Regions from separate parts of the Photobacterium minamisatsumaniensis genome, predicted to be linked through region 2. Evidence: predicted binding sites of a transcription regulator. Region 2 holds the regulator's gene; each other region holds the start of a gene.
The links. The regulator PurR, encoded in region 2, represses purine synthesis genes. The targets are predictions, from matches to a motif close to TNANGNAAACGTTTNCNTNA.
Positions count from the first base shown of each region.

Region 1: the regulator PurR is predicted to act here: its motif matches at 7,722-7,741, upstream of L4D78_RS17915 (NCS2 family permease).
Region 3: the regulator PurR is predicted to act here: its motif matches at 5,344-5,363, upstream of L4D78_RS21070 (uracil-xanthine permease family protein).

Region 1 covers NZ_JAKJSI010000033.1:20,095-30,996, reverse strand. Annotated here, with positions in the region: gene L4D78_RS17940 (metal-dependent hydrolase) at 1-498, opposite strand, end outside; gene L4D78_RS17935 (GNAT family N-acetyltransferase) at 721-1,239, opposite strand; gene L4D78_RS17930 (DUF294 nucleotidyltransferase-like domain-containing protein) at 1,480-3,360, shown strand; gene L4D78_RS17925 (3'-5' exonuclease) at 3,360-4,118, shown strand; gene L4D78_RS17920 (BCCT family transporter) at 4,204-5,778, opposite strand; gene L4D78_RS17915 (NCS2 family permease) at 6,118-7,449, opposite strand; purine riboswitch at 7,547-7,646, opposite strand; gene L4D78_RS17910 (PhoX family protein) at 7,889-9,793, shown strand; gene L4D78_RS17905 (acyltransferase) at 9,869-10,879, opposite strand.
Region 2 covers NZ_JAKJSI010000067.1:14,077-24,978, reverse strand. Annotated here, with positions in the region: gene hutW (heme anaerobic degradation radical SAM methyltransferase ChuW/HutW) at 1-592, opposite strand, end outside; gene L4D78_RS26755 (energy transducer TonB) at 1,040-1,765, shown strand; gene L4D78_RS26750 (MotA/TolQ/ExbB proton channel family protein) at 1,785-2,489, shown strand; gene L4D78_RS26745 (ExbD/TolR family protein) at 2,486-2,908, shown strand; gene L4D78_RS26740 (heme/hemin ABC transporter substrate-binding protein) at 2,905-3,741, shown strand; gene L4D78_RS26735 (FecCD family ABC transporter permease) at 3,759-4,796, shown strand; gene L4D78_RS26730 (heme ABC transporter ATP-binding protein) at 4,793-5,644, shown strand; gene purR (HTH-type transcriptional repressor PurR) at 6,107-7,120, shown strand; cyclic di-GMP riboswitch class I at 7,322-7,426, shown strand; gene L4D78_RS26720 (TfoX/Sxy family DNA transformation protein) at 7,555-8,145, shown strand; gene L4D78_RS26715 (hypothetical protein) at 8,428-8,823, shown strand; gene L4D78_RS26710 (carboxymuconolactone decarboxylase family protein) at 8,981-9,559, shown strand; gene L4D78_RS26705 (dihydrolipoyl dehydrogenase family protein) at 9,576-10,902, shown strand, end outside.
Region 3 covers NZ_JAKJSI010000041.1:50,161-61,062, forward strand. Annotated here, with positions in the region: gene L4D78_RS21035 (AI-2E family transporter) at 1-339, opposite strand, end outside; gene L4D78_RS21040 (sulfurtransferase TusA family protein) at 347-574, opposite strand; gene bepA (beta-barrel assembly-enhancing protease) at 752-2,206, shown strand; gene arsC (arsenate reductase (glutaredoxin)) at 2,333-2,683, shown strand; gene wrbA (NAD(P)H:quinone oxidoreductase) at 2,723-3,301, shown strand; gene L4D78_RS21060 (DUF2069 domain-containing protein) at 3,351-3,782, shown strand; gene L4D78_RS21065 (DUF2066 domain-containing protein) at 3,857-5,125, opposite strand; gene L4D78_RS21070 (uracil-xanthine permease family protein) at 5,410-6,660, shown strand; gene upp (uracil phosphoribosyltransferase) at 6,733-7,359, opposite strand; gene purM (phosphoribosylformylglycinamidine cyclo-ligase) at 7,556-8,596, shown strand; gene purN (phosphoribosylglycinamide formyltransferase) at 8,601-9,245, shown strand; gene L4D78_RS21090 (class II glutamine amidotransferase) at 9,320-10,099, opposite strand; gene lpcA (D-sedoheptulose 7-phosphate isomerase) at 10,145-10,723, opposite strand.

The sequences.
Region 1 (10,902 bases), on a different contig from region 2:
TAAATCAACACTATAAAGTTCATCAAGTAGCAGGTGGACAATACCACCAAAAAATAGAAAGCAGCCAGAGAGCCACGCAGTAACATCATTATAGCCAAGCAAATAAAGTAGCCAGACCGTAAATAGCCCCGAAAGGAGGATAAATGCCAATGAATGACAGCACCCGCGATGAACCGTTATTTTTTCTAGCGTAGACTTACAATTATATCGAATAGTTAAATAACAAAAACAGCCATAGACCATAAGCTCTAGCATCGATACCATTTGATAGATATGGCCTACAAAACTAAATGTAACCAACCCGCCGAATAGTCGGAATAATGTACTCATTGATGTTGAGTTATCTGAGTCAATATCGGGCAGTAAACCACCAACTGTACCCAACAGCATAAGCCACAGTGCTGTTATTGGTACAACATGCCCCGCAGACAATAACGCAGTCGCCGCTAAACTACTGGTTATCGCGGCTGATCCAAGATGTGTTTTGAAATTAGCCACATTATTCACACTACACGACTATCACTAGAATGAAGTTTACTCCATTAATGTACAGTCACCGCCTCAAAACTGGATAAATAAACAGTATTATGTAGTAAATGCATGTGACTGCAATAAAAATCACAAAATTAACAATAACATGACGTCATATGATGCTTTTTTAGTCACTAACTGTGTTTGGGGTTTTATAACATGCTATCGATAAGGCTCACTGTAAGTCGCTTATTGAAACTGCTCGTTTGTTTTTCCTAAATCATATTGATAAAAAACCAAATCGAGCCAGCGGTCAAATTTATACCCAGCCTGCGTAATCGTGCCTTGCTTACGAAAACCTCTTTTTTCATGAAGCGCTAAACTTGCCGAATTTTCCGCATCAATCGCACCGACCATAACATGAAAATTTTGCGTTTTTGCAGCATCAATAATGGCATCCAGTAATTGCTTAGCAACTCCCCTCCCCCTGAAATCAGGATGGATGTACACGCTATGCTCCACGGTGAATTGAAAAGCCGGTTGCTCACGAAAGCGACCAAATGTCGCAAACCCCATAAGCTCGCCATGACGATCAAATGCACCTATAACAGGGTAACCACAGGTTACTTTGGTATTAAACCAACGCTTCATAACAAGCATATTTCGCGGTTCATACTCATACAGTGCTGTTGTATTCAAAATGGCGTCATTAAAAATATCCAGAATGGCTTCTGCATGTTGTTCATAAGTACAAGGTTGGATGTGCATATACTTGTCCGTAAGCTAATGTCGTGGTCCTTTAACCTTTATAATATCGAATAGCTTCAAGTGTTCAATCATTGTAGTGGTCAATTTACTTTCTCGCGACGGGCCTCTAGCCCTCGAATTCGTCTATAGTCCCTTGTTCTTAGAGAGTTAACCTCTCATTCATCACCATCAATAACATACAGAGTTAAAGATTATCGGTATACTTAACGCATACAAGAACGCGCAATATATGGAAAGCACATGGAAGCTGAACAGCTCGAAATTCTCAACTTCATCAGCCAATACACCCCCTTTAAGCAATTACCAGAAGACGCCCTCAAGCATATCGCTCTGAATATTGAAGTCTCTTACTATCGTGCTGATACCATGGTTTTAAATTTTGGAGACGATATACATGATTTATACCTCATTCGTAGTGGTACCGTAGAGATTTACCGTCGAAAAGGTGAGTTGTATAACCGTATAGATGAAGGCGACTTGTTTGGACAAATGGGTCTATTGATGAGTAATCGCGTTCGAATGCCAGCTCGTGCTATTGAAGACACACTAGTTTACTGTATCCCTGAACAAATTTTCAATTCGCTGTGTGATGAATTTGATTCCTTTGCTGACTTTGTTGAAGTTGAAGAAAATACACGATTGCGAAATGCGGTATCTACTCACTCAGCAGAGAATGATTTAACCACATCAAAAGTACGCACTCTACTGGCACGTGAACCCATAATGATTGCGAAGAACGAGTCGATTCAGACTGCAGCAATGACCATGGCAGAAGAAAGCGTTTCATCGTTACTTATTACCGACCCTGAGCGGGATAATAGTGATGAGGAATATGACCCTTTAGTCGGAATTATTACTGACCGTGACCTTTGTTCGCGTGTAATAGCTGAAGGCATTGATATTTCAACGCCAGTGTCTGAAGTGATGACCACAGAGCTCATTTCACTCGATCATAACGCCTATGTTTTCGAAGCAATGTTAACCATGCTGCGTTATAACGTTCATCACTTACCCGTATTAAGAAATAAATATCCAATCGGGGTTATTGGGCTAACAGATATCGTTCGTTACGAATCACAAAATAGCTTGTTACTCGTCAGTACCATATTCCAGCAGCAAACAATTGATGAGCTGCAAGTCGTCTCTGAACAGGTTAAACACTGTTTTGTGCGTATGGTAAATGAAGATGCCAATGCACATATGGTAGGTAGCGCCATGTCCGTTATTGGCCGGAGTTTCAAGCAACGCCTCGCTGAACTTGCTGAAGAAAAATTTGGTCCGCCACCGATTCCTTATTGCTTAATCGCCCTAGGGTCAATGGCGAGGGATGAACAACTCATTGTTACCGACCAAGATAACGCACTTATTTTAGACGATAGCTACGATGAAAAAATTCATGGTGAATATTTCGAAAAGTTTTCACATTTTATCTGTGACGGACTGGCAGCTTGTGGCTATACCTATTGTACTGGCGACATTATGGCAACCAACCCTGAGTGGCGTAAAACCCGTAGTCAATGGGAAGACTGCTTTGCTGAATGGATAGATAATCCTAAGCCTCAAGCATTACTTAACAGCTCTATCTATTTCGACCTTGCTGGTGTTTATGGGCGCGAAAAGTGGGCTGAACAGCTAAATGGTTTTGTTATTCGTCGAGCACGAAGAAACAACCGATTCCTTGCTTGTTTAGCACGAAATGCGATTACTCGCACACCACCACTCGGCTTCTTTAAAGACTTCGTGATGGAGAAAGACGGCCAGCACCGAAATTCCATTAACCTGAAACGCCGTGGTACAGCCCCACTCGCTGACCTCATTCGAGTGCACTCCCTGGCAGTTGGTTCTCGTGCTCAGAATTCATTTGAACGTTTAGATGACATCATTGACTCTGGCATCTTACCAAAAGGACGAGGGCAAGATTTACGCGACGCGATGGAATTTATCTACATGGTACGTATTCGACATCAAGCGCTCGACATAGAAGCTGAGATCGAAGCTGATAACAGCATTGAACCTGAAAACATGTCAGATTTTGAACGACGAAATTTAAAAGCAGCATTCCAAATCCTAAGCAATGCTCAAAACTTTATTAAATTCCGCTATCAAGGGAATCGTCGTTAATGAGTGATACATCTTCAGGTTCAAAATCAAAAAAGTCGAACCGTCAGCTGCTGAATACCCGTTCAACCCCTGAATGGCCGACATTCTTCAATACTTTGCTTGAATCAGCAACCGATACGCGCATCAAACAGTATTACTCAACCCCAGTGCCGAGTGGTTCAACACCCTTGAAAGACGTTGAATTCGTCGCACTTGATTTTGAAACAACAGGATTAGACCCCAAAAAAGATGCCATCATCAGTATTGGCGTTATTCCTTTTAACATAAACCGTATTCGCTGTCGTGACTCAGCCCAGTGGTTTGTTAACCCTCATCGCCCGCTTGAAGAGGAGTCTGTTATTATTCATGGCATTACAGACTCGGAAGTAGAAAACGCACCAGATTTGCTAAAAATTCTAGAGAAAGTATTAGATTCATTAGCAGGAAAAATTGTTGTTGTTCACTACAAGCAAATTGAGCGCGAGTTCATGAATCAAGCGCTGCATGATCGGCTGAATGAAGGAATACATTTCCCTGTTATTGACACGCTTGCGATAGAATCGGCGATACAACAGCGTAAATTTGGCGGCTTAATCAACCGTATGAAAGGCATTCGCCCTGGGTCAGTTCGTTTAGGCCGGGCTCGTCAACGATATGGTTTACCGCCTTATCAACCACACCATGCCCTAACGGATGCGCTTGCAACGGCTGAGCTATTACAGGCCCAGATTGCTTACCACTTCTCGCCGGATACACCGTTGTCAGAAGTTTGGTTGTGATTTTCCACAAACGACAGGCAATAAAAAACGCCGCAAAATTTGCGGCGTTTTACTTTTTACGACTAAACGAGTAGATAATTCTCGATTAGCGGAACTTTTCTGTTTTAAAGCCCATAATCAAGCTCACACACATCAACAGCAGAATGAATACAAATGGCAATGCTGTAGAAATGGCACCTGCTTGTAATGCTTCAATGGCTTCAGTACCGCCGACATAAAGCATCACTGCTGCAACCGCACCTAGTAGTGCAGCCCAGAAGATGCGTTGTGGCATTGGTGACTCAATTTTACCACCAGCGGTGATATTATCGATAACCAGTGAACCTGAGTCAGATGACGTAATGAAAAACACCATAACCAAGATAATCGCCACAATAGAAAGGAATGAACTCATTGGTAGTGAGTCAAACATTTCATACATCGCTAGTGGAACAGATGTTAAACCGTTCGCACCAAGCGTACCAACGCCATTTATGACCTGATCAATTGCCTGACCACCAAATACAGACATCCAAAGGGTCGTAATAAGTGTCGGTACAATCAGAACTGCAATCATAAATTCACGAACAGTACGGCCTTTTGATACACGCGCAATAAACATACCTACGAATGGTGACCATGACATCCACCAAGCCCAGTAGAAGATTGTCCAGCCATGCATCCAAGACTGATCTTCACGACCATGTGGGTTACTTAGCGCTACAAAGTTCTCGGCATAACCCGACACTGTTGCTGGAATTGTCCCCATAGAAACCGCAAAGCTAGCAAGTGCGACAAATACAAGTAGCGCTATCGCCACTAACATATTTATATTACTAAGTAGCTTTACACCACCATCGATACCGCGTGCAACGGATACAACCGCAAGCATGGTAACAACAACAATCACGCCAATTTGCAGGCCTATGCCACCATCAAAGCCAAAGACATGCTCAATACCACTTGCAGCTTGTTGTGCGCCTAAACCAAGCGATGTAGCCAAACCAAACATCGTTGCGATAACAGCGAAGATATCAATAATGTGACCAGGCCAACCCCAAACACGGTCGCCTAAAATTGGGTAGAAAATTGAACGGATGGAAAGTGGTAAGCCTTTGTTATAAGCAAAGAAGGCAAGAGATAATGCAACAACACCATAAATAGCCCATGGGTGTAGACCCCAATGGTACATGGTTGCACCCAGTGCCAATTCCCTAGCTTCAGGTGTGTTTGCCATTACATTCAATGGCGTACCAAACCAACCAGTATAGTAAGCAACAGGCTCTGCAACACTCCAGAACATCAGGCCAATACCCATACCGGCAGCAAATAGCATTGCTAACCAAGACATACGAGAGTAGTCGGCTTCTGCATCTTGACCACCAATTCGAATTTTACCGTATGGTGAAACAATTAGAGCAAGACAAAATATAACAAAAATATTCGCAGCCCAAACAAATAGCGAATCAAAGTGATCGATGATGCCATTCTTTACGCCGTTAAGGGTTTCTTTAGCTGTAGTAGGGTCGCTGATTAAAACTGCAACCAAAAACAAAACAATCAAGCCAGCGCTGGTACCAAACACGGGATTATGAACATCAAACCCCCATTTTTGGACGTTATCCTGACCTACCGTATAATCCGTATTATCGATACTGTACTTATCTACTTTACTCATCATTAAACCCTACTTGGTACAACTTTCACCAAGAATACTTAGCCCTATAAATAATAGAAAAACATATAGATCAAACCATTCTCACCACTACAATGTCAAGTTTTAATATAAATCAACGATTAACGACTAAATTTTAGGCGCAAATTCCATTTATAAGGATATTAGAGTATAAAAAACATTCACACAGTTATTTCGTGATCTAAGTATTTTCCTGCTAAAAAGTTTTAAAATACTTAGAGCTATACCTATTTACTCAGCGTTTTTGTCATTCTGCGGTCACAGGCATTAGCCTAAAAAAAGCGACCAATTTGGTCGCTTCAGTTAATCACCTAAACTCTTCGCTTAGATGAAGATCAGATACGTCAAAAACATCGCAGCTAAGCTGTAAATTAATGGATGTACTTCTTTACCCTTTCCAGCGACAACCATCGAGAATGCATAGCTCACAAAGCCCATTGCCATACCGTTTGCAGGTGAGAATGATAGCAACGTGAACATAATGGTAAAGAAAGACGCTATACGTACTTCAACAACATCCCAGCTTATATCTGCAATACGGCCAATCATGTATACACCGACAACGACCATTGCTGGCGCAACCATTGCAGCAGAGAAGATGGAGAATACCGGATAAAGGAATAGTGAGACAAAAAACAACCCTGCAACTACAACCGCACTCAAACCTGTTTTAGAACCTTGCGACGACGCAATGCCAGACTCTGAGAATGCTGTTACAGAGGTTGTACCCAATACCGCACCTACAACCGTACCGCCTGCATCTGCAACCAATGCTGACTTCGCATTTGGAACCTTGCCGTCTTTATCAATGATACCGGCATCGCGCCCTACCCCAACAATGGTGCTCAAGCCATCAAAGAAGTCGACGATTAAGAAGATAAGGACAATGAAAAACAAATCAAATAGCTTTTCAGGTGTAAAGCCAGAAAAGTTAAAAATCTGCCCAAATGTCGGTGCAATACTTGGTGGCAATGAGAATATAGAATCAGGAATTGGTGCATTGCTTGTGCCCATAAAGAAATCGGCAAGCATAGTTAATACAATGGCAGAGACAAAAGCAATGAAGGTCGCAAGTTTAATATTGCGAATCATGCACCCTAAAGCAATGAAAGTTGAAATATACGCAATCGCAACTTGCGGGTTCGTCACATCACCTAGGCTTACTAAGATAATAGGGTTTGAAACAATAATGCCGGCGTTTTTTAACCCAAGAAAAGCAATGAACAGGCCTAGAGAAACCGAAATTGCAAGCTTCAAATCTTCAGGAATAGACTCAATCAGAGTCTTACGAATCGAAGTCATACTAAGAATCAGGTAAATAATACCCGATAGGAAGATACCCAATAATGCTTCGTGCCAAACCAGAGCAATAGAACCACTTAGTAGAATGCCTTTAAAAAAGCCATTCATACTCATACCCGGCGCTAGCATGACCGGATAATTACCCCATAAGCCCATGACTAAGGTGGCTAATGCTGAAGCCAACGCTGTCGCTGTGAAAAGTGAACCGCGGTCCATCCCCGGAATATCACCCAAAATGGCTGGGTTAACGGCAAGAATGTAGCTCATGGCCAAAAAAGTAATAAAACCAGCGTAAATTTCAGTTGAAACCGTTGATTTACGTTCCGTAAGCTTGAATATCTTATCCAGATTCACAACAAAGATCCTAAGGTGTTAAAAGTAGTTGTCACTTGGTATAAGACAGGTATCAAATTGATATTCAAGGGTTGGAGCAGCAGCGAGCGCCTACAATGTCGCTAGCATGTTCAATTGTAGTTTCGAGAATAGGTCTCGAAGTAGAAACTTTTGGTCCATATCACCAAAAATATACAATAGAATCCGTCTTTGGCGCGGATTTTATAGTGATATGGAAGAAATACAATACTGAAAAGTGTGATCGGTCATTATTGAAACACTTTGAAACAAATCAAGGCAAACGGTTGCGCAACCGTTTTCATTTTCTTGCTAATAAAATCAAAATTCCGTCATCAATCATTAACAAAAGTGAAACAATACCGCTTTACGATTGACTGCATAAAACAGCTTTACGCACCAACGACTATCCGTTGGAATTAATAAGAAAAAGGAAGTAATAATGAGTCGTCTTGATCGCCTAGATAGCCTTCTACACCCACGCAATGAAGAGCCAGAGTTCAATGGCATAATTCGTAAAGGTATTAATCGTCGCCAGTTTCTAAAAGCAAGCACGGCAACAAGTACTGTGGCTTTCTTTGCCTCTGCACCAATTGCACAAGCTATCGCCAGTACTAAACAAACGAATAATCACCTACTGGGTTTTGACGCGATTCCGGCTTCTACTGCAGATAATATTGTCGTCCCTAAAGGCTATCAAGCCGATGTCATCATCTCTTGGGGCGACCCAATGTTTAAAGGCGCGCCAAGCTTCACACAGGGTGCAGACAGTAAAGCACAGCTTCAACAGTTTGGTGATAACAACGATGGCATGACGTTCTTTCAAATCAGCGATGATCGCGCCGTATTATCTGTGAATAACGAATACACCAACCATGTTTACCTATTTGGCCATCAAGGGAAAAACTTAACGGCTGATGATGTACTCAAGTCTCAAGCTGCACATGGTATTTCTGTGGTTGAGCTTCATAAGAAGAACGGCAAGTGGGTGATCAATCAAGAAGGTCGCCTAAACCGTCGTATTACAGCTAATACTGAAATGGAAATTACTGGTGAGGCTGCCGGTCATGATCTCATGAAAACGGCGGCAGATCCTAAAGGTACAAAGGTACTCGGCACGTTCAATAACTGTGCAAACGGTGAAACACCTTGGGGCACATACCTTACTTGTGAAGAAAACTTCAACGGCGTATTTGGCTCCGACAGTAACCCTGCCCTTGATAGTAACTATAAGCGTTACGGCTTATCAAAAGATGACTGGGATTATCAGTGGTATAAGCATGATGAGCGATTTGACCTTGCTAAAAACCCTAACGAGCCACACCGCCATGGGTGGGTTGTTGAAATCGATCCAATGAACCCAAATTCTACACCAAAAAAACGAACAGCCCTTGGTCGCTTCAAACACGAAAATGCCGCATTAACAATTAACAATGATGGCTATGTGGTTGTGTACCTTGGTGATGACGAGCGTGGTGAACACCTTTACCGCTTTGTCTCTAAAAATAAATACAATCCATCTAACCCAGCAGCCAATCGTGATTTGCTAGATGAAGGCACATTATATGTCGCTAAATTCACAGCTAAAGAAGGTGAGCTAGAAGGCAAAGGTGAATGGATTGAGCTTACACATGGTAAAAATGGGCTTACACCCGAAAACGGTTTTGCTAGCCAAGCTGAAATTTTGATTTTCGCACGTAAAGCGGCAACACAGGTTGGCGCAACGACGATGGACCGTCCTGAGTGGGTTGCCATCAATCCAAAAAATCAGCAAGTCTTCTGTACGTTAACCAATAACAAGTACCGCGGCGTTAAAGCTAACCAACCGGTTGATGCTGTTAACCCACGAGAAAAAAATCCGTATGGCCACATTGTTCGTTGGTCACCTTCTGGCTCAGACCATACCTCGAAAAACTTCGATTGGGATCTCTACTTAATTGCTGGCAACCCAACCGTACATGAAGGGTTAATGGCCGGTAGTGACAACATTAATGCAGATAACATGTTTAATAGCCCTGATGGTGTCGGTTTTGACAACGCAGGTCGCCTATGGATTCAAACTGACGGTAAATACTCGAATAAAGGTGATTTCGAAGGCATGGGTAACAATCAAATGCTATGCGGCGATCCAAACACAGGTGAAGTACGCCGCTTTTTAACTGGCCCTGTTGCTTGTGAAATTACTGGTTTAACATTCAGCCCAGACCAAACAACCATGTTTGTTGGCGTTCAGCATCCAGGTGAAGATTTAGCGTCCTCACATTTCCCTGATGGCGGTAAATCAATACCACGATCTTCTGTTATTCGCATCACTCGCACTGATGGTGGCATTATCGGCGCGGCGTAAAAATATTCCAATAACGAAAATACACACCTGCATAAAGTAGTTTGGCAGACCATCATGGTCTGCTTTTTTTTCGCACTAGATACATCGATTTAAATATCTCACTTTACTCATGCAAAAAGCGGTTATATACGATAGACAAAAGGCTAAAAATGCCACTAACAATATATATAAATATACATCCATCTTCTCTAGTAACCACTGTTCACCAAACGAGGATATTGATTTTATAAAAAGTGGATGTATAAGATAAATGCCAAAACTATGAACCGCGAAACGACTTAACTTCAAGTCGTTGTTGGCGTACTCTCTAATTAGGAAGAACAATGCTATGGATGCAGCAGTAATATTAATACTTAAATATGAGTAAAAATAAAGGTGTGTTATATAATAGCTACCGCTAATAGTAATCAATAAAGCCAGTATAAATATCGCTAAGCACCAATTAACATTGGCCTTAACTCTATACTTGGCGATATATCCACCCAAGCAGAAGTAGCCTAAATAACTTAAAAAGTCATTTGTAAACAAGCTAACTTTAGCGCTCAAATCAAAATATAAAAGAACAACATTTGAAAGAGCAGATAGCATAGCTAATGCAAAACAGACGCTAATAAATGCGAAAAATTCCTTTTGTTTAAGTGCGTTTATAATAACCCTTAGAACAGGTGTCACTAGATATAAAAAAGGTATCATAAAAAGATACCAAAGGTGATAGTAAGGTTCACCAAGCGCCCACCCTTTAGCAACCGTAAAGTAGGCTGTAGATATATCACCTCTAATATAATACTTAAGAACCACCCAAAGCGAATAAAACAAAGACCAAAATAAGAGAGGGATCAGAACCTTCTTTATTCTTTTTTTGAAAAAAACAACATTTGATTCTGTTTTATTTAGTAAGAAATAACCACTAACAGTTACAAATAAAGGGATGCACCACATAGTTATAGAAGCATATATGTTACCAGCCCACCAGCTACGACTACCGTATATAGGGTTAGCTATATCAATATCACTAACAAAACCAGAAGCGACGTGTAATAAAACCACAGCAAAAACAGAAAACACTCGTAAGTTATCAGCCCACAAAAACAGAACCCCATCAATTTTTT
Region 2 (10,902 bases):
TGGCTTTGCGACGTACCGTGGTATCAAAGCTCTGCACACCAAATGAAAATCGATTAAACCCTCCCTCCAATGCCGATTCAAACATCCGATCGTCAAAACGGTTAATGCGTCCCTCAAGCGTAATTTCACAATCGGTCGCAAGTGGGAAATGAGATCGAACCATTTTGCCTAAACGCATGATCTGTTCAGCACTTAAATCAGTTGGTGTACCACCACCAACATATACCGCACGGAAAGGAGCTGCTTGAGTCCAAGGCATTGCTGCTTTAGTTTTAAGCTCAACCATTAAGGCTTCGAAATAATCTTCAATCAGCTTTTGGCTAGACGCGTATTGAAAAAAGTTGCAATACGTACAACGAACACGGCAAAACGGAATATGAATATAAAGGCAACGACTTTTCGGAGCTTCAGGTATCTCCGACAAGGCATCTGTCGCTAATATCTGGCGCTGATCTTCAGCGACCATTGCACTCATTCCACCAGCATGTGCTGAGCGTTTGTTAGCAAATGCATAACGAAGCGGATCGGGAGTATGTTTACCAATCACATCTTCTGTCAGTATTTCAGGATTTATTGGTTGCTGTTCATTCATCTATAACTTTTGAGCTAGCCTGACTAGCTCCTCCTTAACAGGGCAATACCGATTTATTTTGTAGTTGGTATCGCAACTGCCAGTTTGTCTTCCACCAGGCTAAAAATCATTTGGCAACACGCCAATATACCCAAATCACTTGGGTATCACCTGATGCCACGTTGAGCATACGTGCATGACTACTTTCTAATGGGCTTAGCCCTTGTTGTCGTGCTTCTTCAACCTCAGTTAAGAACTCCCGCCCATAAGAGAATGAGAAGCACTATTATTTGCGTTAAATCATAATCACCTGTAAATAATATTGCAAATGATAATTGATATTATTTCGATTACGTGGATAATGAGAACCATTCTTGATTACGGTTATTAATAACAAAGCACTTAATAACTATTAGTCATTCAATAACAAGAACGTGTAGCACTTTCGTGCATGATTAGGGGTTTCTCGTGAACACTAAGAGATATGTCATCGCTGGCGCAATTTCTGTCGCTTTACACAGTGTTTTGCTTTCTGCAATACCTAACCAAATGGTTATGGCTATGCCTATGGGTGTCGACTCCACCAAAGTGTCACTCAACTTAGTTTCAGCCCCTACTCCTCAGTCAGCACCAGCAGTAAGTGAGCCACCACCGATACCACAGTCGGCACCACAACCAGTAAAAGAAGAAACTGAAGTAAAAAAACTGGTGAAGAAAACACAGCCGGAGCAAAAGCCTGAACCGAAGAAAACTACCCAACCAATAACGAAGAAAATGCCACCGAAGCCTGTTGAAAAGGTGGAGAAGCAAATAGTAAAACAACCGATTGTCGAGAAAAAATCGCCAGTTTCAGAAAAAGAACCAGAGAAAAAGCAGCCTAAATCAGAAATAGCCTCAGGCGTAAACAACTCACCCAAGCTGGTGAGTAAGCCGACTTTTGCGACAAGACCCAGCCCAGTTAAATACCCACGAATAGCTAAACGACGTGGGTTAGAAGGTCAGGTACTTGTCGAAGTTTGGATTGACGAGAAAGGTAAGCAAGTTAGACACAGCTTAGTCCATTCATCAGGCACAGTTGTATTAGACGAAGCAGCACTGAAAGCCATTCAAAGGTGGCGATTTTCATCACACGTAGTTGATGGTCAAGCCATTGCCCATCGCGTACAAATCCCTGTTCGATTTAAATTGGATTAAATATTAATTGGATTCTCTTATGGAAATGTTTCACTCCCTACAAAACCAATTTGGTTTAATGACAGTACCTTTACTACTGTGTTCAGCCCTAACCGTCATGATCCTTATTGAACGTTGCGTTCAAGTACTCCTCTGCACTGGTGTCGGCCGTAGTAAAATCAATGTGATTTTAACAACATATAACCGTAACGATGAGAGTAGCCTAGATACACTTGCTAACGATCTTAAATCGAAGCGGCCTTTACTATTTAAGGGCGTTTCAATGCTTATTTCTCACCGTCACTTTGCCAAGCCACTTCGCGAAGATGCCGCTGGGATCTGGCTGCAACAAAAGCGAACTCAATTACGTTCTGGCCTGCGTCTATTGGGCTTAATTGGTGTGATCAGTCCATTACTTGGCCTACTTGGTACTGTTCTCGGCCTAATCGATATGTTTAAAGGCATTGCCATGAGTACTGGTGCTGTCACGCCTAACGACTTGGCTGACGGCCTTGGTCTAGCAATGAGGACAACTGCAGCTGGACTATTAATCGCTTTACCAGCGATAACTGGCGCGCAATTATTAGGTTTATGGGCCGATAATGTGACAGCCAAGCTTGAGCATAGCCTTAACCACTGTAACTTATGGCTAGAAGGCTTATCACTCGACCCTACCTGTTCCCCTAAGCAGCAAACGCCTCAGCAACATGTCGTTAAGACTGAACAACCAGAGGTCGAGGTATGATCCGAACCCACCAAAGTGTTCCTGACAGCGATGAGTTAAAACCGGATTTAACTCCCTTGCTGGATATCATTTTCATCGTCATGGTATTTCTGCTTCTTACTGCCAGTGTGAAATTACAATCACTTGATGTCGAGTTACCGCAAACAGAAACTCAGGCATTACAAGAAACCGAATCTGATCCTATTACAGTCAACATTACCGCAGCCCCTCCTTATTGGGCACTTCAAGGCAATGAATTCGATAATTGGGATGCCTTTAATGCTGCTCTACTAAAAGAAGTTAAAACCAGCCCTGACAAGCCTGTTGTCATTGGTGCAGACAAGGCTGGATCGGTAGAAAACATGCTCAGACTACTCGCTTTCTTGCAACAAAACGACATCAAAGCAACCCAGCTATTAATGGAAGAGGACAAATCATGAAGCGTTTCACTTTGGCAACTATATTGTTTTTTGCCGCTACATCTACCTTCGCAAGTGAGCGCATTATCAGTGCGGGGGCAGCCATTACAGAAATCATAAATGCCATGGATGCTCAAGAACAACTTGTTGCTGTCGACGTAACCAGCAAATCAATGGTCGATGACGATATGCCAGTTCTGGGCTACCACCGCCAGCTTTCTGCTGAAAGCCTTATCGCGCTCACCCCGACCCGACTACTCGGTTCAAATGAAATGGGGCCGCAGACCACACTTGATTTGCTCAAGCAGGCTGGAGTCAAAGTAGACGTGCTGAACTCTGGTGAAACCGTTGAAGATTTAATGGTACGTATTGATCAAGTCGGCGAACTAACAAATACCTCAAGCAAGGCAAAAGCATTAAAAAACGAGGTGAAGGGAAAAGTCACTGCCATTAATGCCAACCTAGCGACTCAAGATAACAAAAAGAAAGTACTTTTCCTGATGATCCACGAAGGTCGCCCAGCCAATGTTGCTGGCCGCAATACTACTGCAGACACCGTAATTCGCCTTGCAGGTGCAATAAACCCAGCAGCAGATGCCGTCGAGTCTTATAAGCCGATTTCACTGGAATCAATGGTGGAAATGCAGCCTGATATCATCCTGCTGAGTTCGCGTACCATGAGTAAAATCGGTTCAGCTGATGAGCTGCTTAAACAAATGCCTTTACTCGTCGCAACACCAGCAGGCCAAAACAAAGCCCTCGCTATGATCGATGGAACTGCTCTGATCGGCGGTTTGGGGCTGAAAAGTTTAAGCGAAGCTGAACGTTTAAACACCGTTTTCTATCCAAATTAATATAAGCATTTATTACTATGCAGTTATACCGTATTCCGACACGTATTATTTTTCCAACTGGCCTCGTACTGCTGTTGCTTGCCATTACATCATCAGTAGTCATCGGTCCGATGGCAATCACCTTCACTGATAGTTTCAAAGCCTTAATGCCTTGGCAATCGGATCTGCCCCAACATATACAAATTGTAATTAACCAAATTCGTTTACCGAGAACATTACTTGGAATGGCAATTGGTGCGATATTAGCGCTATGCGGTGCTGTTATGCAGGGGCTATTCCGTAACCCCCTCGCCGACCCAGGTATTATCGGCGTTTCAGGAGGAGCGAGCTTAGGCGCGGCATTAGCTATTGTGTTTTTTGCTCCGCTTGCAGCATCATTTCCTCTGTTGTTAACACTAGCCACCGTTCCCGTTTTTGCTTTTTTAGGCGGGGCTTTCAGTACCTTTTTTGTCTATTACTTAGGCACAGACAAAAACGGTACTTCTGTAACAGTGATGCTTCTGGCTGGTGTGGCTATCGGGGCACTATCAGGTGCTGCGCTTGGCCTGATGAATTATTACGCTGACGACCAAGCACTACGAGATTTATCACTGTGGAGCATGGGATCACTTGCAGGGGCAACTTGGCCTGGCATCACGCTTTCCTATATTACTCTTGCCGTACTGATGTTTATGTTTGATCGCAATGCAAATGCACTCAACGCCTTTTTGCTCGGAGAAGCAGAAGCAAAACATATGGGGGTTAATGTACAAACACTGAAAAGGTTACTGATTTTACTTTGCGCTGCAGGTGTTGGTATTGCTGTTTCACTCACCGGTGTGATTGGTTTTGTTGGCTTAATCGTCCCCCATCTTGGTCGAATGCTCGTAGGGCCTAATCATAAAGTGCTCTTACCATTATCTGCTCTGCTTGGCGCATTAATTCTTTTGGTTGCCGATATGCTTGCACGTATCGCAGTTGCACCGGCTGAACTGCCTGTTGGGATTATTACAGCCCTACTCGGCGCGCCCTTCTTTATCTTCCTGCTCGTAAAACAAAAAGGGAAAATGTCATGAGCTTGATGACAAAAAATAGCGTTGAAACAAAATGTGCTATTGATGCTTCAGGGCTTAACCTTAAATTGGGTGATAAAGTACTCCTTGATGATTTAGCTATTCAGATCAAAAGTGGTGAACTTACCGCCTTGCTAGGTCCTAACGGTGCAGGTAAAAGCACCCTCTTGAAAGTATTATGTGGTGAACAAGAATCTACAGGCCATGTTTCCTTTTTTGGTAAAAACCGTGCCACTTGGCCACCAGCTGAACTCGCAAAACACCTTGGTGTGTTGCCTCAGCATAGTAACCTAACCTTCGCATTTACCGCGCAAGAAGTTGTTGAGCTGGGTGGTCTCCCCTTAGCGCTGACCAATCGGGAAACGGTAAGTATTGCTAAAGAAAAAATGGCTCAAGTCGATGTCACAAATTTGAGTTGTCGCCTATACCCTACGCTCTCTGGAGGAGAAAAACAGCGCGTGCACTTTGCACGGGTACTGACTCAACTCAGTCGCGCTGGTGAGCAGTGTATTCTGATGCTTGATGAGCCAACATCAGCACTCGATTTAGCGCATCAACATAAAACCCTTCAAGTCGCAAAGTCGTTAGCGAAGTCTGGGGCTGCGGTGATCATAGTGATTCACGATTTAAACTTAGCAGCGCAATATGCAGACCGTTTAGTCATTCTTAATGAGGGAAAAATTCAAGCTGATGGTTGTCCGAAGGACGCTTTAACAGCGAAAACGATCGAACGCGTTTATGGTTGGCCTGTTTGCATTACACACCACCCGATCGATAATTATCCTATTGTGCTTGCAACATCCAGCCATGAAATTGAAGAACACCAGTCAAAGTTCGAACTGGCCATTTAACAGGAAGTTGTTGTTAAAAAAAATAAAAACATCTCTTTTTTATACCTTCTCTTTTTCCTTTAAAGCCTTCTTAATCAAACTAAAAAGGCTTTATAAACCTATCTTTATTGGTTTCTTGGAATTATTCGCTAGATTTATGGTTGACCATTAATCAATCAAACCTATCCAATTCACCAGTAATCCTAATTTATTAAGGCAAGAAACATTGCACTCTTTGCTACACTGAGTAAAATGAGAGCGCAAGCGATTACACTATGCAACAATTGCAAAGCCTAAATCGCAATAAACGTGAATACTGAAAAGAAACGAAGCCGCCCATTCGTGTCGCGGCCTTTTGTCGTTTCTGTTATCTGTACTCAACAGAACAGTGAACTGTATTGAACGTATAGCCAGTGCACTACTCTATTGAGTAAAGCTTAAAATTACCTAGGTCTTTTGACCCTTATTATTAGAAGAATAAATATGGCAACGATTAAAGATGTTGCACGTATGGCTGGTGTCTCTACAACCACCGTCTCTCACGTGATTAACAAAACGCGATTTGTCGCAGAAGCGACGCAAAAAAAAGTACTGTCTGCAGTTGACGAGCTAAACTACGCTCCGAGTGCTGTAGCGCGTAGTTTAAAATGCAACACAACCCGTACTATTGGCATGTTGGTTACAAAATCGACCAACCCTTTCTTTGCTGAAGTCGTACACGGTGTTGAAGAGTACTGTTACGGCGCTGGTTACACACTTATCTTGTGCAACACTGAAGGTAACCTTGAGAAGCAACGTGATTATTTACGCATGCTGGCTGAAAAGCGCGTTGATGGTTTGTTGGTCATGTGCTCAGACTTGGATGAAAACCTACTCGGTCTATTAGAGCGCCAAAAAGATTTGCCTATGGTTGTCATGGATTGGGGCCCAGAGAGTCCTCACACAGATAAAATTCAAGATAATGCTGAGTTAGGCGGCTATGTCGCGACTAAGTTCTTTATTGAACATGGGCATCAAGCTATCGGTTGCTTAACCGGCCACAGTGATAAAGCTGCTTGTCGCGAACGATTAAAAGGCTTTAAAAAAGCCATGTCTGAAGCCGATCTCGAAGTACACCCAGATTGGGTACTCGAAGGTGACTTTGAATGTGAATCGGCAGTTGAAGCCGCTGAAAAGTTCATTGCAATGGACAAACGTCCAACGGCGATTTTTTGCTTCAATGACATCATGGCGATGGGCATGATCAGTACATTTTCACAAGCTGGTATTCGTGTACCTGAAGATATTTCAATTATCGGCTACGACAATATTGATTTAGCACCATACTTTTCACCACCCCTAACCACGATTCACCAGCCCAAGCGCCGCCTTGGTAAAACAGCTATCGAAATCCTGTTAGAACGAGTGAAAGATAAAGATCATGAGCACCGTATATTTGAAATGATACCAGAGCTTGTGATTAGAAAATCAGTGATAAACCGAAACACCAATTCATAACAAGCGGATTGATGACGATAAGAACGGAGGCTTCCCCCTCCGTTTTTTTGTGCTTATAGCATGCCTAATTAGAATATTCACTCAACTTTTGGCACTTTTTATAATTAAATAAAGACAAGATAAAATAATTTATGGGAGCAAGGTCACGCTATTAAAAGTGGGAGCAGGTTCAAATTTTGCTTCTGCGATATTCTTAAACAGTCACGAACAAGGCAAACCTTTCGAAAGATTGGGACGCAAAGCTTCCGGCCTAAGAGTCTATAGTTTTCAATAACTAGTTCGACTTAAGGTAGCGGGGTTGCCGATGGATATAGCAATAGTGATCAGGCGTCATATTTTACATGATTCTGACATTACTCTTTTGTTAATTTTGCTAATCTGAAATCCTCGCTCTGTTGTTAGGTGACCCTAGATTTTTTTCACCGAGAAGAAGCATGGACAAACCAGTACTTAAAAATTCATTACGACTGTTTAGTTGTTTCAACAACGTAAAATCACGCTCGATGTTTGGCGGATTTGGCATATTCGCAGGTGAAACAATGTTTGCACTCGTTGTTAACGACAAACTTCATCTTCGTGCCAACGCTGAAAACGAACAAGATTTTAAACAGGCAGGCTTAAAGCCATATATTTATAAGAAACGTGGATTTCCTGTTGTTACCAAGCATTTTGCAATTCCAGATGAATGGTGGGAAGACACAACTAAAATACTTAGCCAAGCTAAGCGCTCTCTTGAAGCGGCAAAAGAAGACAAAGAAACAAAAAGTAAGGCAGGACCAGAACGTATAAAAGATCTACCTAACTTACGACTCGCAAACGAACGCATGCTAAAAAAAGCAGGGATTATCAGTGTCGATGCATTATTTGAAGCGGGTTCGATTAACGCTTTTAGGGCATTACAAGATACCCATCAAGGCACTGTAAGCATTGATCTTTTATGGGCATTAGAAGGTGCAATTAGTGGCCAGCATTGGTCAGTTATTCCGCAAGAACGTCGCTCAGAGCTGCTTTCAAAGCTTAGTTAACCCCGCTTAGTACCATTAACAAGAGGTGATATGCCTCTTGTTAATGCATCATTTCGAGTGTTCCTTGCTCACTATTATGCCTCAGCACCATTATTCTCCTCGATAGCATGGTCAGGCTTTGACCGCACGTTCAGTTTGCTTCGTACACCCCATGAATGACAATTAATTGTCAGTATATCTGAAAGATTGAATTGCCTCACAAAGCTGTTTACAAAACACTCAACAAGCTTTCATTACTTTATAAAGACCGTAAAATAACAGCATATATTTTCGGAGGTCATTATGAACTGTACCAAACCTTTTCCCGGACAAACTGATCAGATGTTCAAGGATAAGTTTGGTAAATGGCCTCGACTAATGAAGTTATTCGTTTTACTCAGCTTACTTCCCCCTATCACCGTACTCGTTCTTATCAATAACAACATGGCCTCAATGCCAATGATGTACGATGTACTTGTTTACGTTTCAGGCTTTAACGCCCTACTCCTTACATGGGGACTACTGTTAAAAATACGCTCAAAAAAGTATTGGTACCGTAACTATCATATCGGTAAAACAATGTTACTTGCCGTTGTGCCTATTTTAGCTTGCGGCTATATTACTTTGACGTCACCCCAGCCAAATAAAATAGTCACCCAAGCTCAACATGACCGTCCCGTTCAATTAGTAATCAACTAAACGGCCAAAGTCACTTTTTTCATCACTCAGTGAAATAATTCAGCTCTTAATTAGGTCTTTGTCTCATATCTATCTGATAATTTGAGTAATCATTGCTCATGGTCAGGTTATATACCCATTGTGGCATAAAAAGTATTCCTAATATTAAGAGGTGATCGTGCGCATTTCAGCCAAAAAAAACCATTCCATTACCATTAAGCCGCTACTTTGGCTTCAAAAACGCCATTTCGGCAAAGTACTAAACCCGGCGCTCTTATGGGGGCGTAAGCCTACCCTTTTTTGGCTGGTTGCTAGTTTCTTTGGCTATCTTGATCGTCGCTCTTCTCCGCTATCACCTATCATGCGTTCATTAGTTTGCGTCAGGGTCTCTCAACTAAATGACTGCGCATTTTGTGTCGATGCTAATGGCATGAGGTTAGCTGAGCGTTGTGATTCAGAAGAGAAAATAAAATCGCTCGCTAACTGGCAGCACAGTGAATTATTTGAAGAACAAGAACGGGCAGTATTACGCTACACAGAAACAATGACGATTACAGGTCAACGTGTCACCGAAAACATGCTGGATACACTCAAACAGTGGTATGACGAAGATACGATTGTTGAACTCACCGCCCTCATTTCTTTCCAGAACCTCTCTGCAAAGTTTAATACTGCGCTCGACGTACCTGAGCAGGGATTTTGTTCGCTACCGATCCAACCCGATTCGATAAAAGAAAAGTTGTCGTCAAAGGAATAGCTCAGGAGTAAATAACATGGATAGAAAAAAAATCGTTCTACTCGCTATCATTGCATCTCTACTTATCATATGGTTTGCCTTTGATTTAGGGCAATACTTTACGTTAGAGTACGCGAAAACCCAGCAGCTAGCCCTACAAGATACAATAAGCACGAGCCCATTGTTTTCGAGCGTGGTGTTTTTTAGCCTCTACGTATTGGTAACGGCATTATCACTTCCAGGGGCAGCCATAATGACGCTCCTTGGCGCCGCTTTATTTGGCTTCTGGTGGAGTTTATTGCTTATTTCATTCGCCAGTACTATCGGGGCGACATTGGCTTTCTTATTCAGCCGCTTTATTCTTCGAGATTGGGTACAGAGCAAGTTTGGTCACCGCTTGGTACCGATTAACGCTGGCATTAAAAAAGATGGGCCACTTTACCTCTTCACACTACGCTTGATCCCTGTCTTCCCTTTCTTCTTAGTTAACTTGCTCATGGGTTTAACCCCTATCAGCACTAAAATGTTTTACCTTGTTAGCCAAGTAGGCATGTTAGCCGGAACAGCTGTCTATATTAATGCAGGTACTCAGCTTGGCCAAATAGACACACTCAGCGGTATTATCTCTGCCCCAGTTGTTATCTCATTGGCTTTACTGGGTATTTTCCCACTAATTGCCAAAGCAGTGATGAGCATCATTCAAAAACGCCGTGTTTACGCCCAATGGGAAAAGCCCTCTTCATTTGATCAAAATATGGTTGTTATCGGTGCAGGGGCTGGCGGTCTGGTTAGCTCTTACATTGCCGCCGCAGTAAAGGCGAAGGTAACGCTCATTGAACGTCATAAAATGGGAGGAGACTGCTTAAATACCGGATGCGTACCATCAAAAGCCATTATTCGTGCAGCGCACACTATGGCTGAAATATCCCGCGCTCATGAATTTGGTATTACCACCAGCGCGACTCAAGTCGACTTCAAACAAGTGATGGGAAGAATCCATAATGTTATCGCCAAAATTGAGCCTCATGATTCTGTAGATCGCTACTCTAAGCTCGGTGTTAATTGTATTAGTGGAGAAGCCACTATCTTGTCACCATGGGAAGTCGAGGTAAACGGTGAGCGAATTACAGCGCGTAATATAGTAATTGCCACAGGTGCTCGCCCATTAGTGCCTGCGATTGAAGGATTAGAATCTGTTAACTACCTAACTTCAGATACTATTTGGCAACTGCAAGAGCAACCTAAACACATGATGGTGCTTGGTGGGGGGCCAATTGGCTGTGAATTGGCACAGAGTTTCCGCCGCCTAGGTAGTCAGGTCACGCTCATTGAAATGGCTGAACAAGTCTTGATCCGTGAAGATT
Region 3 (10,902 bases), on a different contig from region 2:
ATATTCTTGAAAACCGTTAAACATACTGGGTACATCGGCCAATAGGTTACCGACCTGATGCCAAATAGTTGGAACCAGCCCAAAAACAGCCATCATCATCAAACCCGCAAATATCATCAATACCGTGATGACGGCAAACCGGCGTGGTAAACCTAGCCGATTGAGCTGCATGACTGGCCACTCAAGTAAATAGGCAAGAACAATAGCAACAAGCAATGGTGCGATGAGGTTACCGAAAAAGTAAATTGTCAGAAATCCACCCAACAAAATAGCGACTAAGCTAACTGCATGGGGATCAGAAAAACGTCGCCTGTACCAGCGATTGAGCATATCCAACATAAAAAGATTACTGCCTTTTGGTCACAATTATTACAAGTACCTGATGACTATCAGCCTGTACTTCGATATTAAAGCCATTAGCTATAAGATAACGGGGAATGTCTTGCCGTGCACCTGAATCAGCAATATGGATTTCAATCTGCTGACCAACACTTAATGCCTTGGTCGCTCGTTTAGCCATTAACAGTGCCATAGGGCAACGTTCTGCAGTCAAATTTAGTAACGCGGTTTCCATTCCAGTATACTGACAATTATTCTCCATAGGGGTATTGTAAAGGACATCTACTCGACAAAAAAGAAACCTGTGCAAGGATTCGTTGTCTTAGCTACTCATCACTCTCTTAGCCAGAGCAGATTTAGTTTCGCATCACGCGAAAAACAGTAAACGTAACAAGGCGGTTGTATTTTAAATATGTTTCGATTTACTAAGGCACCAGCCTTTATACTCATTAGTGCATTACTTGGTACCAGTTTTCCTGCGTCAACGAACTCGATAAGTAGCCTACCAGAAATTGGGATGGCAGCAGCCTCGACCTTAAGTATCGAAAAAGAAATTGAGTATGGCGATGCTTACATGCGTATGATCCGGGCAAGCATGCCTGTCGTTAGCGATCCACTCCTCTCTGAATATATCAGTGATCTTGGCCATCAATTGGTCGCTAATGCGAGTGATGTTCGTACCCCATTTAACTTTTTCATGATCCAAAATCGCGAAATTAATGCATTTGCCTTTTTTGGTGGTCATGTCGCGATTCATACCGGTTTGTTTCTTCATGCAAATACTGAAAGTGAGCTTGCCTCTGTTGTTGCCCACGAAATAGCACATATTACCCAACGCCACTTAGCCCGAAGTATGGAGGATCAAGCCAGGAAGTCACCAGCGACCATGGCTGCACTCATTGGTTCTTTGATGTTAGCAATCGCTTCTCCTGAGGCAGGAATAGCCGCCATTCATGCAACAACAGCAGCATCGGCACAAGGGCAAATAAACTACACCCGTAGTAATGAAAAAGAAGCGGACTATATCGGTATTACAACCTTGGAAAAATCTGGCTTTGATGTTCAAGCTATGCCGCGATTTTTTGGTCGATTAGCCGACCAATATCGCTACGCAAGCACACCACCTCAAATGCTACTGACTCACCCATTGCCTGAATCGCGGGTTACCGACAGCCGAGAACGGGCCAACCAATACCCAAGCCGTCAAGTTAAAGACTCTGTACGCTATGAGCTTGCACGAGCACGCATCATTGCCCGCTATGCTGGTCTCGATAGTAATGCCGCGTTAGATTGGTTTGAACGCCGGCTGAAACGTGCCAATGGCGCTGCCCGCGATGCATTAAACTATGGTAAGGCTCTGGTTTATATTGATACCGGTAAATACCAACAAGCACATGCCTTACTTGACCCACTTCTGGCTGCTGAGCCTAACAATCGCTTTTATATTGATTCAGCGACTGATCTCGACTTATATGAAAAACAATTTGATAGGGCTATATCTCGTTTAGAAAATGCGCTCAAGGCTACCCCTAATCATAAAGTGCTGAACTTGAACTTAGCGCATGCATTACAAGAGGCTGACCGTAATAACGAGAGTATCCCCATTCTGACCCGCTACACCTATGACAACCCACAAGATGCAAACGGCTGGCACTTACTTGCTCAAGCACAAGCCGCAAATGGGCGCCGAGATGCCGAGTTAGCAGCACGGGCAGAATTAATGGCATTACGAGGGGCTTGGGAAAAAGCCATTCAATTTTATATTCAGGCAAGCCAGCTTGTTGATATAAATTCATTAGACCAAGCTCGCTATGACGCTCGTATTGACCAACTACGTTTGGCACGTTCACGGTTTGCAAACCTCTGATCGCGCTCTCAAACCACAATGCTAATCCATTTCTTCTTGCTGACACTTGCTCTACAATAGGGCAACATAACTAAAACACTCTATTGGCCGCTGGAAAGCGGCCATCAGCGCTTATAGGAAGAAACCATGCCAGTGATCATCTATCATAACCCTCGCTGTTCTAAAAGCCGCCAAACATTGGCCTTACTCGAAGAAAACAATGTTTCTCCAGAGATTGTCAAATACCTTGATGACACCCCAAGTAGCGAGCAATTACAAACGCTGCTAAAGCAACTCGGTTACAACTCAGCGCGCGATATGATGCGTACCAAAGAAGCTCTTTACAAAGAATTAGCGCTTGGCGAAGACAGTGTGACCGAGCAACAGCTCTTTGAGGCCATGGCTGCAAACCCTAAACTGATCGAACGCCCAATTGTTGTCAATGGCGATAAAGCAGCTATGGGTCGCCCACCAGAGCAAGTACTCACCATTCTGTAGTAAACGCAGATTGGCTAACACCGCAGTTAAGGCAGATTGATGAATAGTATTTTAGTGCTCTATTACAGTCGTCATGGCAGTACACGCCAACTCGCCCGACAAATAGCCCGTGGAATCGAACAAGTTGCTAATTGTGAAGCCGTTTTACGCACAGTGGCCGATATCAACCATCTCGGTCAAACCACGGAGATATCACAAGGTGATCTGCTGGTTTCTCGAAACGATCTCGATCAATGTCTCGGGCTAGCAATGGGAAGTCCTGTACGGTTTGGCAATATGGCAGCACCGTTAAAACACTTTATTGATTCGACCAGCACTGAATGGTTATCAGGCACGCTTATTGGTAAGCCTGCATGTGTTTTCACCTCCTCATCATCGATGCATGGAGGCCAAGAAACGACCCTGCAATCCATGATGTTGCCATTGCTACATCACGGCATGTTAGTCATGGGGATCCCCTACTCACAGCCTGCTTTGCATACAACAACATCAGGCGGTACACCGTATGGGCCATCTCACTTGAATCATGGATCAGACCGGCAGTTAAGCCGAGAAGAGTGTGAACTCGCACAAGCGATGGGAAAACGGCTAGCTCAAGCTGCGCTTAAATTACAATGATCACTATACCCCGCTCACTGGGTACGAATAGGTCATAAAAGGATGTCACATGACCGCGATGAGTAAAACAACCCGCAGCTTACGCTATGCGGCACTAACGGCGAACCTTTCTTTATTAGGCTGGGTGGGTTTATGGCAAAGCACCTTATCGCCACACCCACACCTTAACAGTATCGTTCTTGCCGGTGTATGGATGCTGCCTATACTGCTTCCTCTAAAAGGCATTTTAGCGGGTAAACCCTATACCCACGCCTGGGCTAACTTCATTTTAATGTTTTACTTCCTTCATGCTCTTACCTTGCTATGTGTGGATGAAGGTGAACGCTGGCTGGCGTTAGTCGAACTCATACTGACGACTAGCGCATTTATAGCCAACATTTTATTTGCGCGGATGCGAGGTAAAGAGTTAGGAATAAAGCTGAAGCGATTATCTCAAGTAGAGAAAGAAGAAAAAGCCCGACATGAAGAGCCAAGGTCCTAAAAAATTATCGTAGTACGATCAAAAACGGTGGGCATGCCCACCGTTTTTTCAAGATTCAAATCACATAGAGACGACTAAGGCGTCCAATGGAATACTTGGGCTTGCTTCGCTGGACGCGTATTAACAGGTGCCACCTCTAGTTCTTCGCTGCTGCTATTTTCTACGTCAGGCACAGAGATTGATACTCCTTCTGTATCAATAGGTTGACTTGCCTTAGACGTCGATTCTGGTGCTTGTAACTGAGTCGCCCGGATCATTCCCTCAACCGTTGGCTCGCTGTTGATTTCTTCCTCAGCCTCAATGACCTCGCTCGCTTGCGTGTCTTCTGCAGCAACAGGCATTGCTGATGAAAGTCGACGGTCTTGGCTTAACTCTCGCTGAAAGGCATCTTCAGTACTTAAGAGCTGAACGGTAAACTCAACACTCTGCCCTTGGATTTTATGCGCATTTACCGCAGCAACAGACGTTAAGTTGGTCATCATTCGCTCTAGTGTAAAGAAATCTTCTGATGATTGAATATTATCCACCACCACCGACACTAAACCAGAATTATCGCCTCCAAGTGGCACCGCATATTTTGCCGCCAAATGATCAGTAATCTGGCCCACCATTTGAGTTATGGCCTCTGCCTTCGTTGCTTCAATACGCCCTTCTACAGGTACTAACTGAGCCGTGGCAAGACGGTCTGCTTTTTCCGCAAAAAGTTGCCAGCCAAGTTGTACACTTCCATCATTCATTTGACGTGAACGAGCAACTACGATGGCATCTGGCTGATAACGAAGGCTCGCACTCGATATTGGCTGAATAAATCCACCCCAAAGATCGGGAATACTAATTGCTGTAACATCTTCAAAATCACCAATAGGTAACATCACAGGTAAACCACGCACATCTGATGCACGTTTTACATCCTGTAATAAAGCATTGCTGGACTGATCCCATACAATATTACGGCTTCGGTTGGCATCTTCGACCAGCCATATCAGTACATTTGGACGCTGCTCACCCCATAGTGTGGAACCCGCTTGCGTTAACAAGTTACGGATCCGCGCACGGTCAAACGTCAAATCCAGTGTTTGTTGACCATCCAAATTACCATAGCCAAACTGACTAACATACTGACTACTATTCTTGATTGCTTTGGCAATCACTTCATTTTGTATTATCCCACTCTGACCAGAAACTTTGATCAGCACCTGTTGCAGCGCCTGATTACGAGCGGCTTGCTCAGACTGTCTATCCGTATCTGGCAGTATCACCTGCGCTTGATACAAGTTGGTAACCGTTGCCGCTTTTAACGGCAGGGCTAATATCACCATGAAAAGTAACGCAACACGCAACATAGTAAACTCATTCATTACTTAATTAAGGCCTGATCATAAAGTGATCGTATCTCGCTCGGCAACTGCTTCTGACACAAAATTCGAACTCTTTTAAGTATTTTCACCACGAATTGCTAATAAGTATCTGTCATTACAAGTAATCCATCGTCAGTAAATTGTGATAATTCCGTTTTTACATAAGTAACACAATGTATCGAGCAAATAATTGATCTCCCTTCTTAGGCAAACGTTTTCTACTGTGATAACATTCCGCGATTTTTTTTATTGCTTGGGTGGAATTTATAATGATGCAGATATTACAGGGTGCTCAAATGCTATTTGTCGCATTTGGTGCCTTAGTCTTGGTACCCCTTTTAACAGGGCTGGATCCTAACGTTGCCCTATTTGGTGCTGGTATCGGCACACTTCTTTTCCAAGTTATCACCAAACGATCTGTCCCAATCTTCCTTGCTTCCTCTTTTGCTTTTATTGCTCCTATCATGTACGGCGTCCAAACCTGGGGCATTGCTGCAACCATGGGCGGCCTAATGATGGCAGGGGTGGTTTATATTTGCATGGGTGTCGTCATTAAAGTTCGTGGCGTCGGTATTATCCATAAACTACTTCCTCCCGTCGTGGTGGGTCCTGTAATTATGGTCATAGGCCTCGGCTTGGCCCCCGCTGCTGTGAACATGGCTGTAGGCAAAACAGGTGACGGTGCCGTTCAGCTCGTTAATGGTGATGCTGCCATCTGGATTTCTGCAATTTCCCTACTAGTAACGATTGGGGTTAGTGTTTTTGCAAAAGGTTTCTTCAAGCTCATGCCTATCATGGCGGGTATCGTTACTGGCTACATGACAAGCTTGGCATTCGGCGTTGTTGACTTTACGCCCGTTCAACAAGCTAGCTGGTTGGCCATGCCAAACTTTACCTTTCCTGAGTTCAACATTAATGCCGTATTATTTATGATCCCTGTAGCGATAGCGCCTGCTGTCGAACACGTAGGTGACATGCTAGCAATATCGAATGTTACGGGTAAGGATTACCTAAAAAAACCAGGCCTACATCGCACTATAGCTGGTGACGGAGTGGCAACGATTGCGGCTTCAATGGTTGGAGCTCCACCCAATACCACATATTCAGAAGTAACAGGCGCTGTAATGTTAACAAAGTCATTCAACCCTGTGATTATGACTTGGACTGCGGTAACCGCGTTGGTATTAGCGTTTGTGGGTAAGCTCGGCGCAATGCTTCAAACAATTCCAGTCCCGGTTATGGGCGGTATAATGATCCTGTTGTTTGGTTCAATTGCCACTGTTGGGCTAAATACCCTCATCAAAAACCAAGTTGATTTACATAAAGCTCGTAACCTAGTGATTGTGGCTGTTACTCTCGTATTTGGTATTGGCGGTATGGCATTTGGTATTGGCGAGTTTAGCCTACAAGGGGTAAGTCTTTGCGGTATCGTTGCGATACTCCTAAACCTGATCTTACCTGATGATCTTGGTGAAAATCACGTTGTTGATAACGCTCAAATCGATGAAAATCACCACTAGCATTGATACATATTGCTAAACCTCAGATATAAAAAAACCGGACTATCGTCCGGTTTTTTTTCGCTCGAGTAATTACTTCGTGCCGAAGATCTTATCACCCGCATCGCCCAAACCAGGGACGATGTAGCCTTTATCATTTAGCTTTTCATCAATTGCTGCAGTGTACAGCTCTACATCTGGGTGTGCTTTCTTAAGCGCTTCAATGCCTTCAGGAGCAGCAACCAACACCAGAACTTTAAACTGCTTACAACCTTGCTCTTTCAATAGGTCTAATGTAGCAATCATAGAGCCACCAGTCGCTAGCATTGGATCTACAACCAATGCAATACGCTCATCGATGTTTGACGCCAGCTTGTTAAAGTATGGGACTGGCTCTAGTGTTTCCTCATCACGGTAAATACCGACAACACTAATGCGCGCACTTGGCATATGCTCAAGTACACCATCCATCATACCCAAACCCGCACGCAAGATTGGCACTACAGTAACTTTCTTACCTTTGATCTGATCAATTTCAACTGGACCATTCCAGCCTTCAATCGTCACTTTTTCTGTTTCGAAATCTGAAGTCGCTTCGTACGTAAGCAAGCTACCAACTTCTGTTGCTAGCTCACGAAAACGCTTAGTGCTGATATCACCTTCACGCATAAGACCAATCTTATGTTTTACTAACGGGTGTTTCACCTCAACGACTTTCATCTCTGACTCCTAGACACGCAAAATTTAAAAAAAACGCATTATTATACACTAGACCAATTGTAGCTAGATAGTGCTTACGTCATCGTTTGCTCAAGAATTAGCCAGCAATATTTATTGACGCAAACGTTTCCCTTTCCGCCCTGACTGCTGTTATCATAGCCCCGCTTTTTTACTTTAATACGTTGAGGGATCTCCTGTGAGCGACAATAACTCTTCTCTTAGTTACAAAGATGCTGGTGTTGATATCGATGCAGGTAATGCATTAGTTGATCGTATTAAAGGGGTGGTCAAACGCACCCACCGTCCCGAAGTAATGGGCGGAATTGGTGGTTTCGGTGCACTATGTGCCCTACCAACCAAGTATAAAGAGCCGGTATTAGTTTCTGGTACAGACGGCGTGGGCACAAAACTTCGTTTAGCGATGGATTTAAACAAGCACGATACAATTGGTATCGACTTAGTAGCCATGTGTGTAAACGACCTGATTGTTCAAGGTGGCGAACCTCTGTTCTTCCTTGATTACTACGCAACAGGTAAGTTAGACGTAGACACTGCTGCTGCAGTTGTTGCAGGTATTGGTGAAGGCTGTATTCAATCTGGCTGTGCACTGATTGGTGGTGAAACAGCTGAAATGCCAGGTATGTACCATGGCGAAGACTATGACGTCGCTGGCTTCTGTGTTGGTGTTGTCGAAAAAGCTGACATCATCGATGGTAGCAAGGTTAAAGCAGGTGATGCTCTAATTGCTGTGGGTTCTAGCGGCCCTCACTCAAACGGTTTCTCTTTGATCCGTAAAATTCTTGAAGTATCAGACGCTGATTTAAGCCAAGAACTTGAAGGTAAAGCACTATCTGATCACCTACTAGAGCCAACAAAAATCTACGTAAAATCAACACTGAAAATGATGGAAAGCTGTGATGTTCACGCTATTTCACACATTACAGGTGGTGGTTTCTGGGAAAATATCCCTCGCGTTCTACCGGAAGGTACGAAAGCAGTCGTTAACGGTAATAGCTGGGAGTGGCCTGTTGTCTTTAACTGGCTACAAGATGCTGGCAATGTTGATACTTACGAAATGTACCGCACCTTTAACTGTGGTGTTGGCCTTGTCATTGCGCTTCCACAAGAGCAAGCAGAGCAAGCTATCAACATTCTGAACGCTGAAGGCGAAAATGCATGGCTGCTTGGTAGCATTGCTAACGCTGATGCAAGTGAAGAACAGGTGGAGATCCTGTAAGCCGATGAAAAATATCGTCGTTCTTATTTCCGGAAACGGATCTAACCTTCAAGCTATCATTGATGCCTGTGATTCAGGCATCATTGAAAATGCGAAAGTCGCCGCTGTATTATCAAATAAAGCGAACGCTTACGGCCTTGAACGGGCAAAAGAATCAGGCATTGATGCGCTACATTTATCAGCAGTAGATTTTACAGATCGTGCAGAATACGATCAGGCAATGTCTGTGTTAATTGATAACTACCAGCCTGATTTAGTGATTCTGGCTGGATTCATGCGGATTCTGAGCGGCGAGTTTGTTCGTCACTACCAAGGGCGAATGATCAATATCCATCCGTCGTTGCTGCCTAAATACACGGGCCTTAATACCCACCAGCGAGCCATTGACGCCGGTGATACTGAGCATGGTACCAGTGTACATTTTGTTACTGAAGAGCTAGATGGTGGCCCCGTTATCCTACAGGCTAAAGTGCCCATTTTTAATGGCGATACTGTAGAAGAAGTTACCGAACGAGTGCAAGAACAAGAGCACCGTATCTATCCTCTTGTCGCAAATTGGTGTCTTCAGCAGCGGGCAATAATGAACGGTGAGCAAGCCGTCGTTGATGGTGAAATACTGTCAGAACAGGGGTATGCAACGGAAGACTAATCGTCTTGGCTCCATACCGACCCTATAAAAAACGCGACCTCGGTCGCGTTTTTATTTTTATGAACTCTGCAGTATCAAACCGTTCGGTTATGGACCAATTCACCATAATGAAACACACCGAACTCTCCCGGCTGCATTTTATGCCAGCTTTCATCATTGGTCAGCGGTTGAGTTGCAACCACCGTCACCACATCATTGAGTGTCGTTTCTTGTTGAAAATCAATCGTTACATCTTCATCAATCAACGAGGCTTGGCCAAACGGTGCCCGACGCGTTATCCAATGTAAATTATTGGTACAGTACGTAAGTACATACTCGCCATTACTTAACAGCATGTTATACACGCCAAGTTCTTTTAACGTGTCACAACTCTTCGCGACCAATTCAAAAACCGCTTCCCAGTCATCGGTTGGTTCAGGGTATTCAGCTTCTAGTTGATTAAGTAACCAACAAAAAGCAATTTCACTATCCGTGTCACCAACGGGCTTAAATCGCCCAGTATCTAAAGATTGATACCCCGTTAACTGGCCATTATGCGCAAAAGTCCAATAACGTCCCCAAAGTTCACGTGTAAATGGGTGGGTATTTTCTAAATTAACTCCGCCTCGGTTTGCCTGCCGAATATGGCTAACGACCGCACAGCTTTTTATTGGGTATTCCTGCACTAGTTCCGCAATACGCGATTGGCAGCTAGGGTTAGGATCTTTAAATGTACGAAACCCCCTCCCCTCATAGAAGGTAATTCCCCAGCCATCACGATGTGGCCCAGTATTGCCACCACGCTGCATTAAACCTGTAAAACTAAAACAAATATCAGTTGGCACATTGGCACTCATGCCAAGTAATTCACACATAGTCCATCATGCTCTATCACATAGGCTAGCCACCACAGTCAGTGGTTACTCAGCCATTTCTTTCTCAACCAACATAATCAAGATATGGATAATCTTGATATGCACTTCTTGAATACGGTCAGCAAAACCAAAATGCGGCACACGAATTTCAACATCCGCTAAACCAGCCATTTTCCCACCATCTTTGCCGGTAAGGGCTATCACTTTCATCCCTTTCGCTTTAGCAGCATCAATGGCTTTAATTATATTGCCAGAATTACCAGACGTTGATAGGCCAAATAGCACATCGCCTTTTGCGCCGACGGCTTCAAGGTAGCGAGAAAATACATAGTCATAACCAAAATCGTTACTTACACACGACATATGGCTTGGATCAGAAATCGCGATACCAGGGTAGCCTGGACGGTTTTCGCGGTAGCGACCTGTTAGTTCTTCAGCAAAGTGCATCGCATCACAGTGCGAGCCACCATTCCCACAAGACAGTACCTTACCACCTTGTTTAAACGACTCTGCTAGCAGTTTTGCTGCCGCTTCAATATCAGCGAGGTGTTTATCATCACTCAGAAAGCGATTCAATACTTCAGAGGCCTCGTTAAGCTCCGCACGGATCATATCTTGGTACATAGGCTCTACTCTAATTCTTCAATATTCTATTACAGCTTGGCTGTTTTTATACGCCTTGACTTGCAGTGTACAAAGAAACACTGAGAGGTGTCGACTCTTGCTGCTGAACATTGTGATTCTTTATCACCAATTGTTCACATAATCGCTCAACAGACGCCGATAGCGAAGCATGCTCTGCG